2 regions of the Kribbella sp. NPDC059898 genome follow, and region 2 is predicted to be linked to the other one. Evidence: riboswitches for the same ligand, from Rfam matches in the RefSeq annotation. Region 2 holds a riboswitch; the other holds the start of a gene.
What was found. Region 2 has a riboswitch for cobalamin ahead of ACFV9C_RS06045 (CbtB-domain containing protein). Riboswitches for the same ligand answer to the same signal wherever they lie in the genome.

Region 1 (7,371 bases), on a different contig from region 2:
AGCACCCGCTGCCGGGGGACGGGCAGCGGCAGGTCACGCAGGCGCTGGTGATCCTCGGCCTGGTCTACCCGCTGTACCTGAAGGACTTCTGGCCGCGGCTCGAGGACGCCGTCGCGGCGGGGCTGTCAGGCGACGGCAGCCGGCTGCTCGCGCTGGCCGACGAGTACACCGACCGCAAGCCGACCGGGTACGCCGACAACTCGAACGAGGTGCAGATCGCGGTGAACTGCAGCGACCGCCCGGACGCCACCTCGATCGCGCAGATCCAGGCGGACCTGCCGAAGTTCAAGGCGGCGTCGCCGCGGTTCGGCGAGTTCATGGCCTGGTCGTCGGTGTCCTGCGTGAACTGGCCGGTGAAGCCGACGAACACCCCGCACCCGATCAAGGCGGCCGGCGCGAAGCCGATCATGGTGCTCGGTACGACGCGGGACCCCGCGACCCCGTATGAGTGGGCGGTCGGGCTGGCGCACGAGCTGGAAAGCGGCGTCCTGGTCACCCGGGACGGCGACGGGCACACGGCGTACCTGTCCGGGAACGCGTGCGTGAAGAACGTCGTCGAGAGCTACCTCGTGCAGGGCAACACCCCGGCCGCCGACATCAAGTGCTGATCAGTTAGGGCGGTTGTCGCCGGGTGAGACCGGCACCTTGAGGGTGTCGACCGCCTGCTGGAGGACGGCGCGGAGTCCCGCCTCGTCCTGCGGGCGGCCGCCGACGGTGATCTCGACGGCGGCCGTCTTGCCGTCGTCCAGCGAGATCCAGCGCGACAGGCCCATCCGCGGCCCGCGGGTCTTGTCGACGTACGTGTAGACGAGCATGCCGTTGTCGCGGCTCAGCACCTTGAGGTCCTTCTCGTCGATGCTGCGCTCACGGTTCCGCACGAGCTCGTCCGGGCTCTGCTTGCTGCCGCGGGTGTCGAACCGGAGCTGCCAGACGCCGGTCGGGTCGAGGAACTTCGGCCGGGTGCCGCTCTGCGCGCTCTTCCAGCCGGTCGGCACCTCCGCGGACACCGGGTCCTGGTCGGTGCCGAAGTTCTGTACGACGTACTGCAGCCCGTCGGCCTGCAGCCCGTTGCCTCGGTTCGGCGTACTCGAAGAGGTCGGGCTGACGATGCCCACCGGCTCGTCGTGCGCTGTGAACGGATTGCCGCCGTTGACGACGACGACCGTGCCGAACGCGACCACACCGACGGTCATTCCCGCCAGCGTCATCAGCAGCGCCTGGTGCCTGGGCGTGAGCATCCCGACCTCGCTTCCCTCTCTCCCGCCCGATTATCGCCGACGAGAGGGGCGTCACCGCAAACGCCGCGTACGCTGGCACGTCGTGGAGACGTCAGACACCGCTTTCCAGCAGGCCTTGCAGCATTACGACGACGGTACGGCGGAACGCGCCGAACTGAAGCTGCTCACCAAGGTGTTGCTGAACCGCCTGGTCGCGAAGGCGCCGGGGCACGCGGTGGAGGTACGGATCCCGCCGTACGGCGCGGTGCAGTGCATCGAGGGCCCGCGGCACACCCGTGGTACGCCGGGAGCGGTGATCGAGATGCCGCCGGAGCTGTGGATCGAGGTCGCGCTCGGCCGCATGAGCTGGGCGGACGCACGGATGTCCGGGAAGCTCCGTGCGAGTGGCGAACGGACCGATCTGACCGCGTTGCTGCCGCTCACGAACAGCTGACGAACAGTTGGCGAACAACTGAGCCGCGGCCTCCCCCGAGGACGCCGCGGCTCAGGAACTGAGGAGATTCTCAGCTGACCCAGACCGTGGTCCGGCCGAAGATGATCGCGAGCTTGCCGTCGCCGCGCATCTGCAGCACGGAACCTTTACGGGTGGTCTTGGAAGCCCAGAGCGGCTTCTTGGCGGCGCTGTAGACAACGAAGTTGCCATCGGTCTGCATGGTCGCGAACGCGCCCTTGCTGACCGTCTTGGTGCTCCAGATCGGCGTCTTGCCGTACTTCACGATCACCAGGTTGCCGTCGGCCTGCATCTGCGCCCGGTACACCCGGTTCTGCGAGTACAGCGCGACCGGGTTGCTCAGGACGCGGCCCGGGTACAGGTTGACCATCACCATGTAGCGGGACCAGACGGCCTTGCGGCGGATGTTGTAGAGGACCAGGTTCGAGTCGTTCTGGACGTTCAGGATCGCGCCGGTGCTGCCGGCGGTTCCGCTGGCCCAGACCGTCGTACGGCCGGAGATGACGACCAGGTTGCCGTCGGGCCGCATCATCAGCGTGGACGACTTGCGGTTGGTCATGGTCGCCCAGATCGGGGTCCGACCCTTGACCAGCACAGCGTTGCCGTCGGTCTGCATGACCAGCGTGTAGACCTTGTTGAGCGAGCGGAGGTACTGGCCGGGCTTCAGGTACTGGCCCGGGCGCAGCAGCCCTCCCGACGGTGTGGTGGCGGTGACAGCGGTGGCAGCCGTCTGCGACGCGGGGGCGGCGTGCGCGGCCGACGGAACAAGCAGGGTGGCACCGGCCGCCGCACCGACGGCGAGGCCGGCGAGCAGGCGGGTGCCGACCGACTTGATCGAGATCATGCGGTTGTTCTCCGATTCCCGAGGATGGCCGGGATCTTTCCCGGCCGCCGAGATTGACGCCGTGGGCAACCAATCGGTTGTCACGCTAGGACGGCTGCGGGTCGCACCCGGGCCCTTTCGACGGTGGTGGAAAGGCTGGCGGTTAATCAGGTTCGTCTGGGGCGGTCGGACCTGTCACCATGTTCCGGTGGCAGCAAGTCTTCGCTCGCGGCTGGCCCGGTTGCGTGTCGATCTGACCCCGTGGCGTGGTTCCCGCGATTTCCGCGTCCTGCTGGTCGCCGGCTCGGTCTTCTTCCTCGGCGGCATGGTCGGGTACGTCGCGCTGCCGTACCAGCTGTACCAACTCACCGGCTCGAACTTCGCGGTCGGCGCGATGGGCCTGGTGACGATCGCCCCGCTGGTGGTCTTCGGCCTGTACGGCGGTGCGCTCGCGGACCACGTGGAACGCCGGAAACTGCTGGTCGGCACCGGGATCGCGCAGGTCGTGATCTCCGCGCTGATGGTGACGAACACGCTGCTCGCGCATCCGCAGGTCTGGCTGATCTACGTCTGCGGCGCGCTGAACGCGGTCGCCTCCTCCCTGCAGCGCCCGAGCCGGGAGGCCCTGCTGCCGCGGGTGGTGAAGCACGAGGAGATCCCGGCCGCGGTCGCGTTGAGCTCGCTGACCTCGCAGATCGGGCAGCTCGCCGGCCCGGCGCTGGGCGGCGTACTGGTCGGATCCGTGGGCGTGACCTGGGCGTTCTCGGTCGAGCTGGCCGGGATCGTGTTCGCGACGCTGCTGTACGCCCGGCTCGGGTCGTACCGGTCGAAGGAGCACACCACGGCGCCGAGTCTGCGGGCGATCGGCGGCGGGATCGTGTACGCGTTCCGCCGCAAGGACCTGCTGGCGACGTACCTGGTGGACATGGTCGGGATGTTCCTGGCGATGCCGATCGTGCTGTTCCCGGCGTTCGCGACCGACGTACTGAAGGAGCCGAGGCTGCTCGGGCTGCTGTACAGCGCGGAGGCGATCGGGGCGATGTGTGCCTCGCTCACCAGCGGCTGGGCGAAACACGTCCACCACCAGGGGCGGGCCGTCGTGCTCGCGACGATGGGCTGGGGCGCCGCGGTCGGGATCGCCGGGCTGGCGCCGAACATCTGGTTCGCGATCGGGTTCTTCGCGCTGGCCGGCGCCTGCGACATGGTGTCGGTGCTGTTCCGCTCGGTGATCTGGAACCAGACCATCCCGGACGAGATGCGCGGCCGGCTGGCCGGGATCGAGATGCTCGGGTACTCGCTCGGCCCGCTCGGCGGTCAGGCCCGCTCCGGCCTGGTCGCCGACCTCACCACGGTCCGGACCGCGATCGTCAGCGGCGGCGTCCTGTGCGTCGCCGGCGTGCTCGCGACCTCGGTCTGGCTGCGCGAGTTCTGGCGGTACGACGCCCGCACCGACGAACACGCCGTCCGCGAAAGGCAACTCCGCGCCGCCGGTTAGAGTCTCAGTCATCATGCGTACCCTGATCGCCGCCGGGCTGGCCGTCGTACTGCTTGCGGGGTGTGGGGGTCATGGGCAGGAGACCGCGCCGAGTGTGCCGCCGCTGGTGTCGGTGAGCGGGTTCGACACCCCGTCCGCGACGCCCTCGGACACGCCGTCACCGACCGCGTCGGCGACGCCTGTCGAGACGCTGTGCACCTCGATCGACGAGACGTTGGTCCGGACCACGCTGGCCGTGCCGGTGGTGAAGATCGTGCGCCAGAACCCGCCGGCCGAGATCGACATCCCGTCGTACGACGTCTGCCAGCTGAGCCTGAGTACCGCGCCGGACGGCCCGGTGCTGCGGATCGGGGTCTCGGTGCTGCAGGCAACCGCCGCGACGCTGGCGGCGGCGCGGAAGACGTACGCCGCGCACGGGCGGGAGCCGGCCGTGACCGCGAACGTCGGCGACGGCGGGTACGGGACGAGCCAGTTCCTGGTGTTCCTGCTCGACGGCCGGCTGTACAAGCTCTCCGGTCCGCAGGCCACGCTCGCGAAGTACGTCGTCCTCGGGCAGGAGGTCGCCCGGCAGGCGCCGGGGCTGCAGGCGCCCGCGCTCGAGATCACCCGGCCGGAGTGCGATCGCGGATCGGACGCGGCCGAGCAGGTGCTGGGCGTACCGGCGACGGCCCGCCGCGACGGCGAGACCCTCGTCGGCGACCCGGTGTGCGGCTGGATCACCGCCACCCGCGTGCTGTACTCCTCGGTCCGCCGGGAGCCGGACGCGAAGGCGTTGATGGCCCCGCTCCGGAACGCCTCCACCTCGCAGTCGATCCCGCTCGGCGACGAGGGGTACATCGACACCGCGACCGGCCGGACCACGATCCGGGTCGGCGACGACAAGCTGGTCGACCTGGTCCCGCTGCCGGCCCGCGCGGTCAACCCGGACCTGATGACCCAGTTCGCGCTCGCCCTTTCGTCGCTCTACACGCACTGACCCGGGTGCTATGGTGACCGCGCCGTGGTGTTCGGGAAGCCGGTGAAGTACCGGCGCGGCCCTCGCCACTGTGATCGGGATGTGCACCTGTCGTACCCGTAAGGGGACCACTGGCCGCGTGCGGCTGGGAAGGTCAGACCGGTGGACGTGGTACCCGTCAGCCAGGAGACCGGCCACGGCGCTGACCCGTCCACGAGGTGCTGGAGGAGCGGTCCACTCATGGCCGTCGTACGTGTGCTTGCTGTCGCCCTGTCCTTGACCCTGCTGGCCGGCTGCGCGCCGTCCGCCGCGGAGAGTCCCGGGGCCACCACGGTGAAGAACTGCGGGATCGACGTGTCCGTCGACGGGCCGCCGAAGCGGGTGTTCGCGGCGTACCAGCCCGCGATCGAGCTGGCCCACGCGCTGGGTATCTCGGACCGCCTGGTCGGTACGGCGTACCTCGACTCCCAGGTGCTGCCGGAGTACGCCGCCGCGCAGTCGAAGGCGAAGTACTTCAAGAACCTGCCGAGCCGCGAGGAACTGCTCAGCCTGCACCCGGACTTCGTACTGTCCGGGTTCAACGACGTGTTCAGCGCCGTCGGGAGCGACGCGAGTTTCGGCAGCCGCAAGAGCCTCGCCGACCTCGGCGTACAGACTTGGATCTTCAGCCCGCTCTGCCCGACCGCGGACGGCAACGGCGACGAGGCGATCGACCCGGCGACGGTCTCGATGGACAACGTGTACGCCGACCTGCGCGACCTCGGCCGGCTGTTCGGCGTCGAGGACCGCGCCGAGCAGGTGATCGCCGACCAGCAGAAGCGGATCGCCGCGGTCGCGGCCGCCGTGAAGGATGCGCCGCGCCCGACGGTGGCGATCGTCCGCCCGGGCCTGGAAGGCGGCGGGATGACCGTGTCCGGCGGTCCGGACTTCGGTACGGTGCTGATCCGGCAGGCGGGCGGCGTGAACGCGTTCGCCGACCTGACCTCGAAGCGGAACGTGAAGATCAGCGTCGAGGAGTTCATCAAGCGGGACCCCGACTACGTGCTGATCAGCGGGTGCTGCGACGCGTCGCTGACACCCGCGGCCTCGCAGCCGGGCGTTCGGAAGATCCTCGCCAATCCGGCGTTCGCGAACCTGAAGGCAGTGCGTTCCCAGCACGTCGTGCCGTGGCTGTTCGCGAACCATTCCGCCGGCGTCCGCGGCGCCTACACCACCGAGAACCTCGGCCACATCCTGCACCCCGACCTGGTCAAGTGAAGCGCGCGGCCGGTCTGGTCGCGGTGCTGGCGGTCGTCGTCGTGCTGTCCTTGTGCGTCGGCGACCGCTGGATCGGGCCCGGCGCTGTGTACCGGGCGCTGGCGGACTTCAGCGGCAGCGACGGCGACCGCGTGGTCCGGTACCTGCGGTTGCCGCGGACCGTCGCAGGCGTGCTGGTCGGCGCCGCGCTCGGGCTGTCCGGCGCGGTGATGCAGGGCGTCACCCGGAACCCGTTGGCCGACCCCGGGATCCTCGGCGTGAACGCCGGTGCCGCGGTCGCGGTCGTGGCGGCGATCGGCCTGTTCGGCATCCACAGCCTGACCGGGTACGTCTGGTTCGCGATGGGCGGGGCGCTGGTGGCCACGGTGGCTGTCTATCTGGTCGGCGCGGTCGGCGGTACGACGCCCGTGAAGCTCGCGCTGGCCGGTGCGGCGATCTCCGCGCTGCTCGGCTCGATCACGTCGGCGGCGACGCTGGTGGATCTGTCGACGCTGAACGAGTACCGCTTCTGGGTGGTCGGTTCGCTGTCGCTGGCCGACCAGCGGGTGGTCGCCCAGGCCGTGCCGTTCGTTGCTGTCGGCATCGTTCTTGCGCTGGTGCTGGGGCGATCGTTGAACCAGCTCGCACTGGGCGACGACCTAGCGCAGGCGCTCGGCACGCGGGTGCTCCTGGTCCGCGTACTGTCCGGTCTCGCGGTGGTGGTGCTGGCCGGTACGGCGACCGCGATCGCGGGGCCGATCGGCTTCCTCGGGCTCGCCGTACCGCATGTCGCCCGGTTGGTCGTCGGACCGGACCAGCGCCGGATCCTGCCGTGCTCGATGCTGCTCGCGCCTGTCGTACTGCTGCTCGCGGATATCGTCGGGCGGGTCGTCGTACGTCCGGCGGAACTGCAGGTCGGGATCGTCACCGCGCTGATCGGTGCGCCGCTGTTCATCGGGTTGGTCCGGCGCCGACGAATGGCCGCGTTGTGAGAGCGGGCCTCGTCGCGTCGGTGCTGACCGTCCTCGTGGGCGCGTATGCCCTGACCCGCGGCGACTACACGCTGTCGATCGCCGAGGTACTGCGGACTCTGTCCGGGCACGGCACTTTGATCACGTACGACGTGGTCGTCAACAACCGGCTGCCCCGGGTGCTGACCGGGATCGGCGTCGG
Region 2 (7,371 bases):
TACCGCTGCGGGGCCGGGACCTGGTCGCGCTCGGGCTGGACGGGCACCGGTGGGGCGTGCCGATCCCGTCGCGGCGGCGCCGGCAGCGGGTGAACCAGTTGCTGTCGTCGGTCGGAGCCGAGGCGTACGCGTCCACCCCGTTGTCGTCGCTGTCGGGCGGCGAGCAGCAGCGGCTGCGGATCGCCCAGGCGCTGGCGGCCGACCCGCGGTTGCTGCTGTGCGACGAGCCGTTGCTGTCGCTGGATCTGCCGCATCAACGGCTGGTCAGCGACCTCGTCGACGACGCCCGCCGGCGGCTCGACCTCGGCGTACTGTTCGTCACCCACGACATCAACCCGATCCTGGACAAGGTCGACCGGGTGCTGTACATCGCCAACCAGCGGTTCCGGATCGGTACGCCGGACGAGGTGCTGACCACCGAGGTACTGAGCGAGCTGTACGACGCGCGGGTCGAGGTGATCCGGCACAACGGGCGGATCCTGGTCGCGGGCATCCCCGAGCAGCAGCACGAACCGGTCGGTGCCCGATGATCTTCGACTTCTCCGGGTACGCCGAACTGCTGCCGCTGCTGCGGAACTCGATCATCGCCTGCGTCGTGCTCGGCGTCGTCGGCGGGCTGATCGGGGTGTTCGTGATGATGCGCGACATGGCGTTCGCGGTGCACGGCGTCAGCGAGCTGTCGTTCGCCGGCGCGGCGGCCGGCCTGCTGTTCGGCGCCGGCGTGGTCACCGGCGCGCTCGCCGGATCGCTGGTCGCGGCGCTGCTGATCGGCGTACTGGGCGCGCGGGCGCGGGACCGGAACTCGGTGACCGCCGTACTGATGCCGTTCGGTCTCGGGCTCGGCATCCTGTGCCTCGGGCTGTACCACGGGCGGGCGGCGAACAAGTTCGGCCTGCTGACCGGGCAGATCGTGGCGATCGACACCCCGCAGATCACGTCGCTGATCGGGATCTCGGTGCTGGTCGTGGCCGGACTGGTGCTGGTGTGGAGACCGTTGCTCTTCGCAAGCACCGACGCCGACGTCGCGGCCGCGCGGGGCGTTCCGGTCGGCGTACTGTCGATCGTCTTCATGATCCTGCTCGGCCTCGCGGTCGCGGTCTCGGTGCAGATCGTCGGGGCGCTGCTCGTCCTCTCGCTGCTCGTCACCCCGGCCGCCGCGGCGCTCCGGGTCTCGTCGTCGCCGATCGTCGTACCGCTGCTCAGCGTCGCCTTCGCGGTCACCGCGGCGGTCGGCGGAATCCTCTTGTCCGCGGGCAGTTCGGTGCCGATCAGCCCGTACATCACGACGATCTCGTTCCTCGTCTACCTCGCGTGCCGGCTGGTGTCCTCCTTTAAGCTGGCTCGGTGAACGATCTGTCGGCGTTGCTGGGGAGTGGGCGCGGTACTGAGTTGTTGCTGTACGGGATGACGCCGCCCCGCCGGTCGATCGCCCCGGACGCGCTCGAACGCTTCACCGCGGTGACGAGGACGCGGCTCGAGCAGCTCGACATCGACGCGCTGATCCTCTACGACATCGACGACGAGGCGGAGCGGATACCGGAGGAGCGGCCGTTCCCGTTCAGCCCGACGATGGACCCGGCGGACTTCCTCGCCGACCAGCTGTCCTGGTGGGACCGGCCGACGATCGTGTACCGCTCGGTCGGCAAGTACACCGCGGCCGAGCTGGACTCCTGGGTACGGCGTCCCTCGGACCAGCTCGGCACCGTGATGGTCGGCGCCCCGACCAGCGCGGCCGAGGTACGAACGACGCTGCCGGCCGCGTACGACCTGTGGCAGCGCTCCGGGTCGGCCCTGCCGCTCGGCGGCGTGACGATCCCGGAACGGCACTCGTCCCGCCTCGACGAGCACGAGCGGCTGCTCCGGAAGCAGCGCAGCGGTTGCTCGTTCTTCGTGACGCAGATCATCTACGACGTCGGCGCCGCGATGGACCTGGCGTCGGACTATCTGTACCTGTGCCGCGCCGAGAACGTCGAGCCGGTGCCGATCGTGTTCACGCTGTCGATCTGCGGCTCGGTGAAGACGCTGGAGTTCCTTGCCTGGCTCGGTGTCCGGGTGCCGCGGTGGCTCCGTAACGAGCTGGTGCATTCCGGCGACCCGGTCGCGGACTCGTACGCGCACTGCGTCGGGATCGCCCGTACTTTGTCGACGTACTGCCGGGACCGTGGGATCCCGTTCGGGTTCAACGTCGAGAGCGTCTCGACCCGGCGGATCGAGAACGACGCCAGTGTCGAGCTGGTCAAGGAGCTGCGCACGTTCGTCGGTTGACTGGCCGGGGGTGAGGTCCGTACCCTCCCAGACAGTGACGGCGCAAGGAAGCCGATGGGAATTCGGCACGGTCGCGCCACTGTGAGCCGGACACGTCCGGTAAGTCAGATACTTCGCCGTCACGACGCTCCACTGGTAGCGGGACGCACGATCCCCTGAAGGAGGCTCTCACGTGAGTAATCTGTCTGCGTCGACGACGACGGTTGTTCTTCCGGTGTCGAAGGCCGTGCTGTGGCTGGTCGGTACGGCGTTCCTGGCGTTCCTGGCGTACTACTTCATCGGCGTCGACCAGGGCGCGTACTCGATCTTCGGCAAGGACATGCACATCCACGAGTTCGTGCACGACGCGCGGCACTTCCTCGGCTTCCCCTGCCACTGAGGTGGAGCGCAAACTGATCCTCCGCGGCCTGCTGGCCGGCGGAGCGGGCGGTCTGGTCGCGTTCGGTTTCGCACGAATCTTCGCCGAACCGCAGATCCAGGCCGCGATCGACTACGAAGCCGGCCGCGACGCCGCCCACGAGCCGTCCGGGCCAGACCTGTTCAGCCGGACACTCCAGGCGAACGCCGGGTTGGGCGTCGGCATGATCCTGTTCGGGATCGCGATGGGTGCCGTGTTCGCGGTCGCGTACACGATCTGCCTCGGCCGCGTCGGCAACCTCCGCCCGCGCACGCTCGCGATGCTGGTCGCGGTGGGCGGTTTCCTCGGGTTCTACTTCGTACTCTTCCTGAAGTACCCCGCGAACCCACCCGCGATCGGCCACGAGGAGACCATCCAGACCCGCGCCAACCTGTACCTGGCGATGGTCGTCTGCTCACTCCTCTTCCTGATCGGTGCCGTTGCCCTGGGCAAGCTCCTGCGCCCCCGCTTCGGCAACTGGAACGCGACCCTCCTGGCGCTGGCGGCGTACGTCGTACTGATCGGCGTCGTGATGGCCGTCCTGCCATCACTCGGCCACCTCGCCGCGAACGTGCAGGAGTACGGCCGGCACGCGACCGAGACCCCGCTGCCGCTGACCGACTCCCACGGGACGATCGTCTACCCAGGCTTCGACGTGGACCGCCTGTACGCGTTCCGCCTGTACTCCGTCGGCGCACAGGTCCTGCTCTGGGGCGTGATCGGCGCGGTCTTCGGCCCACTTGCCGACCGCCTGCTCCGCACTCCCGTCCAGGTCGCGGTGTGACACTCCTCGACCGGATCGCCGCCCTGGGCCCGTTCTTCGCCGTCGAACAGCACGTGGACCCGACGCCGGATCCGCCCTGGCGCCGGCTCGTGGAGATTGTTGACGATCCTGCGATCCTGGCGGATCGCATCGCCCAGACACGGGCCTACCTAGGCGCCGCGAGCGGCCAGGACCCGACGGCGATCGAAGTACGCGTCGCCGCCTCGGTGACCCATCTGGGCCTGGTCGCCCGCCTGATCTCCCCAGCTCTTGCTGCCGTCGTACTCGAGGACCGCGTCCCGACCCTCGCCCTCGACCAACTCCACTGGCAACCCGTCCTCGGCGGCGCCTTCCCCCTCTCCCTACCCCCGATCCCGCCGGCCGGCGGAGACCTGCACCACGAACTCTTCGACGGCCCACTGCCCACGATCGCCCAGGCTTTCGACCTCTCGGACCACATCCTGGTAGGCAACGTCGCCTCAGCCGTCAACGGCGCCGCCACCGCTCTGTCAAACGCCGCCCCCACCCTCGCCACCCGCTCCCGTGCCGTCGCCACTGCCCTGCTGGACGTCCCACCCCTTCGCGGCGCCCACACCTCCAACCCTTTCCGCCGCCGCAGCTGCTGCCTCATCTACCGCGCCGCTCCCGATCGCGACGGCCCTCTCTGCGGCGATTGCGTCCTCAACAAGTCATAAATCTGTGGATAACTAATTCCCTTGAAAATAAGGGGTTCCCGGCTTTGAAAACTGTCCGGCCCGCCAGCTACAGTCATCGGCATGGACATTCTCGGCGGACGCACAGTGGTTGCTCTAGGCAACCACGAGGTGCTGCCTGCCCTGGACAAGGTCCGTACCCAGATCACCCGCCTGCGATCCGTCGAGTTGCAACTCATCGCCCGCTCCGAGACCGACGGCCTCGCCCAGGAGCTCGGTGCCCGCGACACCGTCGAACTCCTCACCGTCCGCCACCGCCGTGACCGTGCCGAGGTCTGGCGCGACGTCCGCCTGGCCCGCGCGCTGCCCAAGTACCAGGCCGTGAACGACGCCCTCACCGGCGGCATCGAGTCGGCCGACGGCACCGTCCATCAGATGCAGATCGGCCACGCGGCCGCGATCATCACCGAACTCGAACGCGTCCGTGACCGCGTCCCGACCGAAACCCTGGACGTCACCGAGCAGCAACTGGTCGGCCTCGTCCCCACCCACACCCCCCAAGAACTCCGCACCGCCGCCAAACACCTCTGCGACCGGATCGACGCCGACGGCCCCGAACCCGAAGAACACAAGGCCTATCAGCGCGAGTCGTTGACGTTGAGCACCGCCGAGAACGGCGTGAAGTTCCGCGGCTACCTCGCCAACGACAACGCCGAACTCCTGCGCGCCGTCATACACGCGGGTGCCCGCCCCCACAAGACCGTCGACGGCGAACACGACCCCCGCCCCCGCGACAAACGCCAAGCCGACGCCTTGACCACAGCGCTCACCGTGGCCGCGAACGCCTGGGACACCGACACCGCCGGCCACGGCGCGAAGGCCAACATCACCGTCACCATCGACCTCGACGACCTGAAATCAGCCACCGCCCACGCCACCGGCCAAACCATCTACGGCGACGACCTCTCCGCTGCCACCGTCCGGCGTCTGGCGTGCGACGCGAACGTCATCCCGCTCGTCCTGGGCTCGAACTCCGAACCCCTGGACGTCGGCCGCCGCGAACGCCTCGTCACCAGACACATCCGGCACGCCCTGATCGCCCGCGACCGCGGCTGCGTGGTCTGTGCAGCGCCGCCGGTAATGTGCGACGCCCACCACCTGACGCACTGGGTCGACGGCGGAGCCACGGCTCTGACCAACCTCGCGCTTTTGTGCCGCCGCCACCACGTGGATCTGCACAACGACCGCTGGCACATCACCATCACCAACGGCAAGGTCGACGTAGCCCGCCCCACCTGGGCCGACCCGACGCCTACACGCCCCACCCAACCACCGAGCCCAGCCCCCGCCCACCCCGACTTCCCACGCGAACCACAGCGCGACACCCCCACCACCCCCGTTCCACCACTCGCCGCTCCCGCCCACCCCGAGCCACCGAGCACGGCACCCGCCCGCCCTGAGCCGCCGGGCGTCGTACCCGCCTACCCCGAGCCGCCGGGCGTCGTACCCGCCTGCCCCGAGCCAGCGGGCGTCGTACCTGCCTGCCCTGAGCCGGCGGGCGTCGTACCTGCCTGCCCTGAGCCGGCGGGCGTCGTACCTGCCTGCCCTGAGCCGGCGGGCGCCGTATCCGCCTGCCCCGACTCACCAGGCGTCGTACCCGCCTGCTCCGATTTGCCAGGGCCCGTGCCTGCTTGCGCCGGCGACCCGCCCCCAACGCTCAACCCCTGGGGCGACACCGACCCACCCACCCCACGACCCAACCGCTGGACAGCCGACGAAGCAACCCTCACCGCCGCAACCCACTTCGCCGTCTGGGGAAACCGCACGCCCACCGAGCCCGCAACCGGCCCACCCTCCTTCGCCACCATCTGACCCTCGACCCAGCTCGGGCAATATGCCACCAATCTGTCGAGCGCGGGTGCCCACCCGCCTGTGCTCGACAGTCCGGCACGCCCGGATCGCCCTGACGACCTCGACACCGCGCGTTCTCTCCAGCCGCTACCCGCCCACCCCGGAACGCATCCCCAGACTCCGGCCACAATTCGGCGACCGCCACCTGCCTCGGCCCGTCACATCACAGGCACACAGGCCCTCGGCTGACAGCCCCGCGAAGCGGCGACCGACAAGTCACACCCACGTCAGCATCCGCCAAAGTCGCGCCCGGCCCGCTATCCATTCACCCACCGAACGCGACCAAAGCAGGCGCAGCGCCGACACGCTTCCTGCCCGTCACCACACCACCCGCCGCCGTCAATCTCCGCACCGCACCTGCGCAACCGGCCGCCCTCGCCGTACATGCGGTACTCACGACACCCTCTTCACCCACAGCACCCCGAGCCTCACGGCATCCACCGGACCCGCAGCACTCGCCGTACTCGCGGCATTCGCCTAATCGCAATACGTGCGGTGCACGACGCACCTGCCGTACCTGCGGTGCCCGTGGTACAGCCCGTACTCCGCAGTGCTGCCGTACGCCGCGATACTCGACGGCGAGCCAACTGCCCTCTCCACACCCGCCCCGCTTGCGGTGCTCGCGGCATCCCCTGTGCGCCCGACACCTGCGGAAGCCGTCCCACGTCCCGTACCAGCCGTGCCCGCGATGCCTGCGGCGGCTCACCATCGTCGCCGTACGTGCCGCACCGGCCGCACCACCTTGCCCCACCTGTGATACGCGCCTTGCCCGCCGTACCCGCGGCGCCCGCCGTACCCGCGGCGCCCGCCGTACCCGCGGCGCCCGCCGTACCCGCGGCGCCCGCCGTGCCTGCCGTGCCTGCCGTGCCTGCCGTGCCTGCCGTGCCTGCCGTGCCTGCCGTGCCTGCGGTGCCTGCCGTGCCTGTGAGTGCCCTGGCGGCCGCCGGAACCGCTGTACTTGCGGGCTGTGCCGTACGTGCGGTGTTCGCCGTATCCGTGGTATCTGCGGGATACGAAGCACTTGCCGCACCTGCGGCCCCCGTTGTACTGGGCGTACTCGCTGTGCCGCCGTACCCCGGCGGTACTCGACGCGAGGCGGCCGCCGTACTCACGGCGTACCGCACCTGCGGTACGCCTGGCGGCCGTCGTGTTGGCGCTACCTCTGCCGGTCGTTGCGGTACCCGGCGTACCCGTGGCACGCGCGGGACGTGCTGTGTCCGCCGTACGCGCCGTCATCGCGGCGCCGGCGTACCTCGCAGCACTCGCCGTCGCCGCAGCACTCACAGTAGATGTCCTACCTGCTGTGCGCACGGCACCTGGTTGTTCGCCGTTCCGCGGCAATCGCCGCATGTGGTACTCGGCGGATCCGATAGGCCGCCGGG

Region 1: another riboswitch for cobalamin. It lies ahead of ACFV9C_RS04950 (ABC transporter substrate-binding protein); the one in region 2 lies ahead of ACFV9C_RS06045 (CbtB-domain containing protein).

What each region holds. Positions count from the first base shown of each region.
Region 1 is NZ_JBHWKR010000001.1:1,001,940-1,009,310, forward strand. It holds gene ACFV9C_RS04920 (alpha/beta hydrolase) at 1-608, shown strand, start outside; gene ACFV9C_RS04925 (hypothetical protein) at 609-1,238, opposite strand; gene ACFV9C_RS04930 (sterol carrier family protein) at 1,321-1,671, shown strand; gene ACFV9C_RS04935 (hypothetical protein) at 1,742-2,533, opposite strand; gene ACFV9C_RS04940 (MFS transporter) at 2,721-4,007, shown strand; gene ACFV9C_RS04945 (hypothetical protein) at 4,021-4,983, shown strand; cobalamin riboswitch at 4,992-5,176, shown strand; gene ACFV9C_RS04950 (ABC transporter substrate-binding protein) at 5,203-6,219, shown strand; gene ACFV9C_RS04955 (FecCD family ABC transporter permease) at 6,216-7,190, shown strand; gene ACFV9C_RS04960 (FecCD family ABC transporter permease) at 7,187-7,371, shown strand, end outside.
Region 2 is NZ_JBHWKR010000002.1:98,861-106,231, reverse strand. It holds gene ACFV9C_RS06060 (metal ABC transporter ATP-binding protein) at 1-530, shown strand, start outside; gene ACFV9C_RS06055 (metal ABC transporter permease) at 527-1,348, shown strand; gene ACFV9C_RS06050 (methylenetetrahydrofolate reductase) at 1,345-2,265, shown strand; adenosylcobalamin (AdoCbl) riboswitch at 2,300-2,388, shown strand; gene ACFV9C_RS06045 (CbtB-domain containing protein) at 2,438-2,644, shown strand; gene ACFV9C_RS06040 (CbtA family protein) at 2,646-3,446, shown strand; gene ACFV9C_RS06035 ((2Fe-2S)-binding protein) at 3,443-4,120, shown strand; gene ACFV9C_RS06030 (DUF222 domain-containing protein) at 4,202-5,950, shown strand; gene ACFV9C_RS06025 (hypothetical protein) at 6,692-7,273, opposite strand.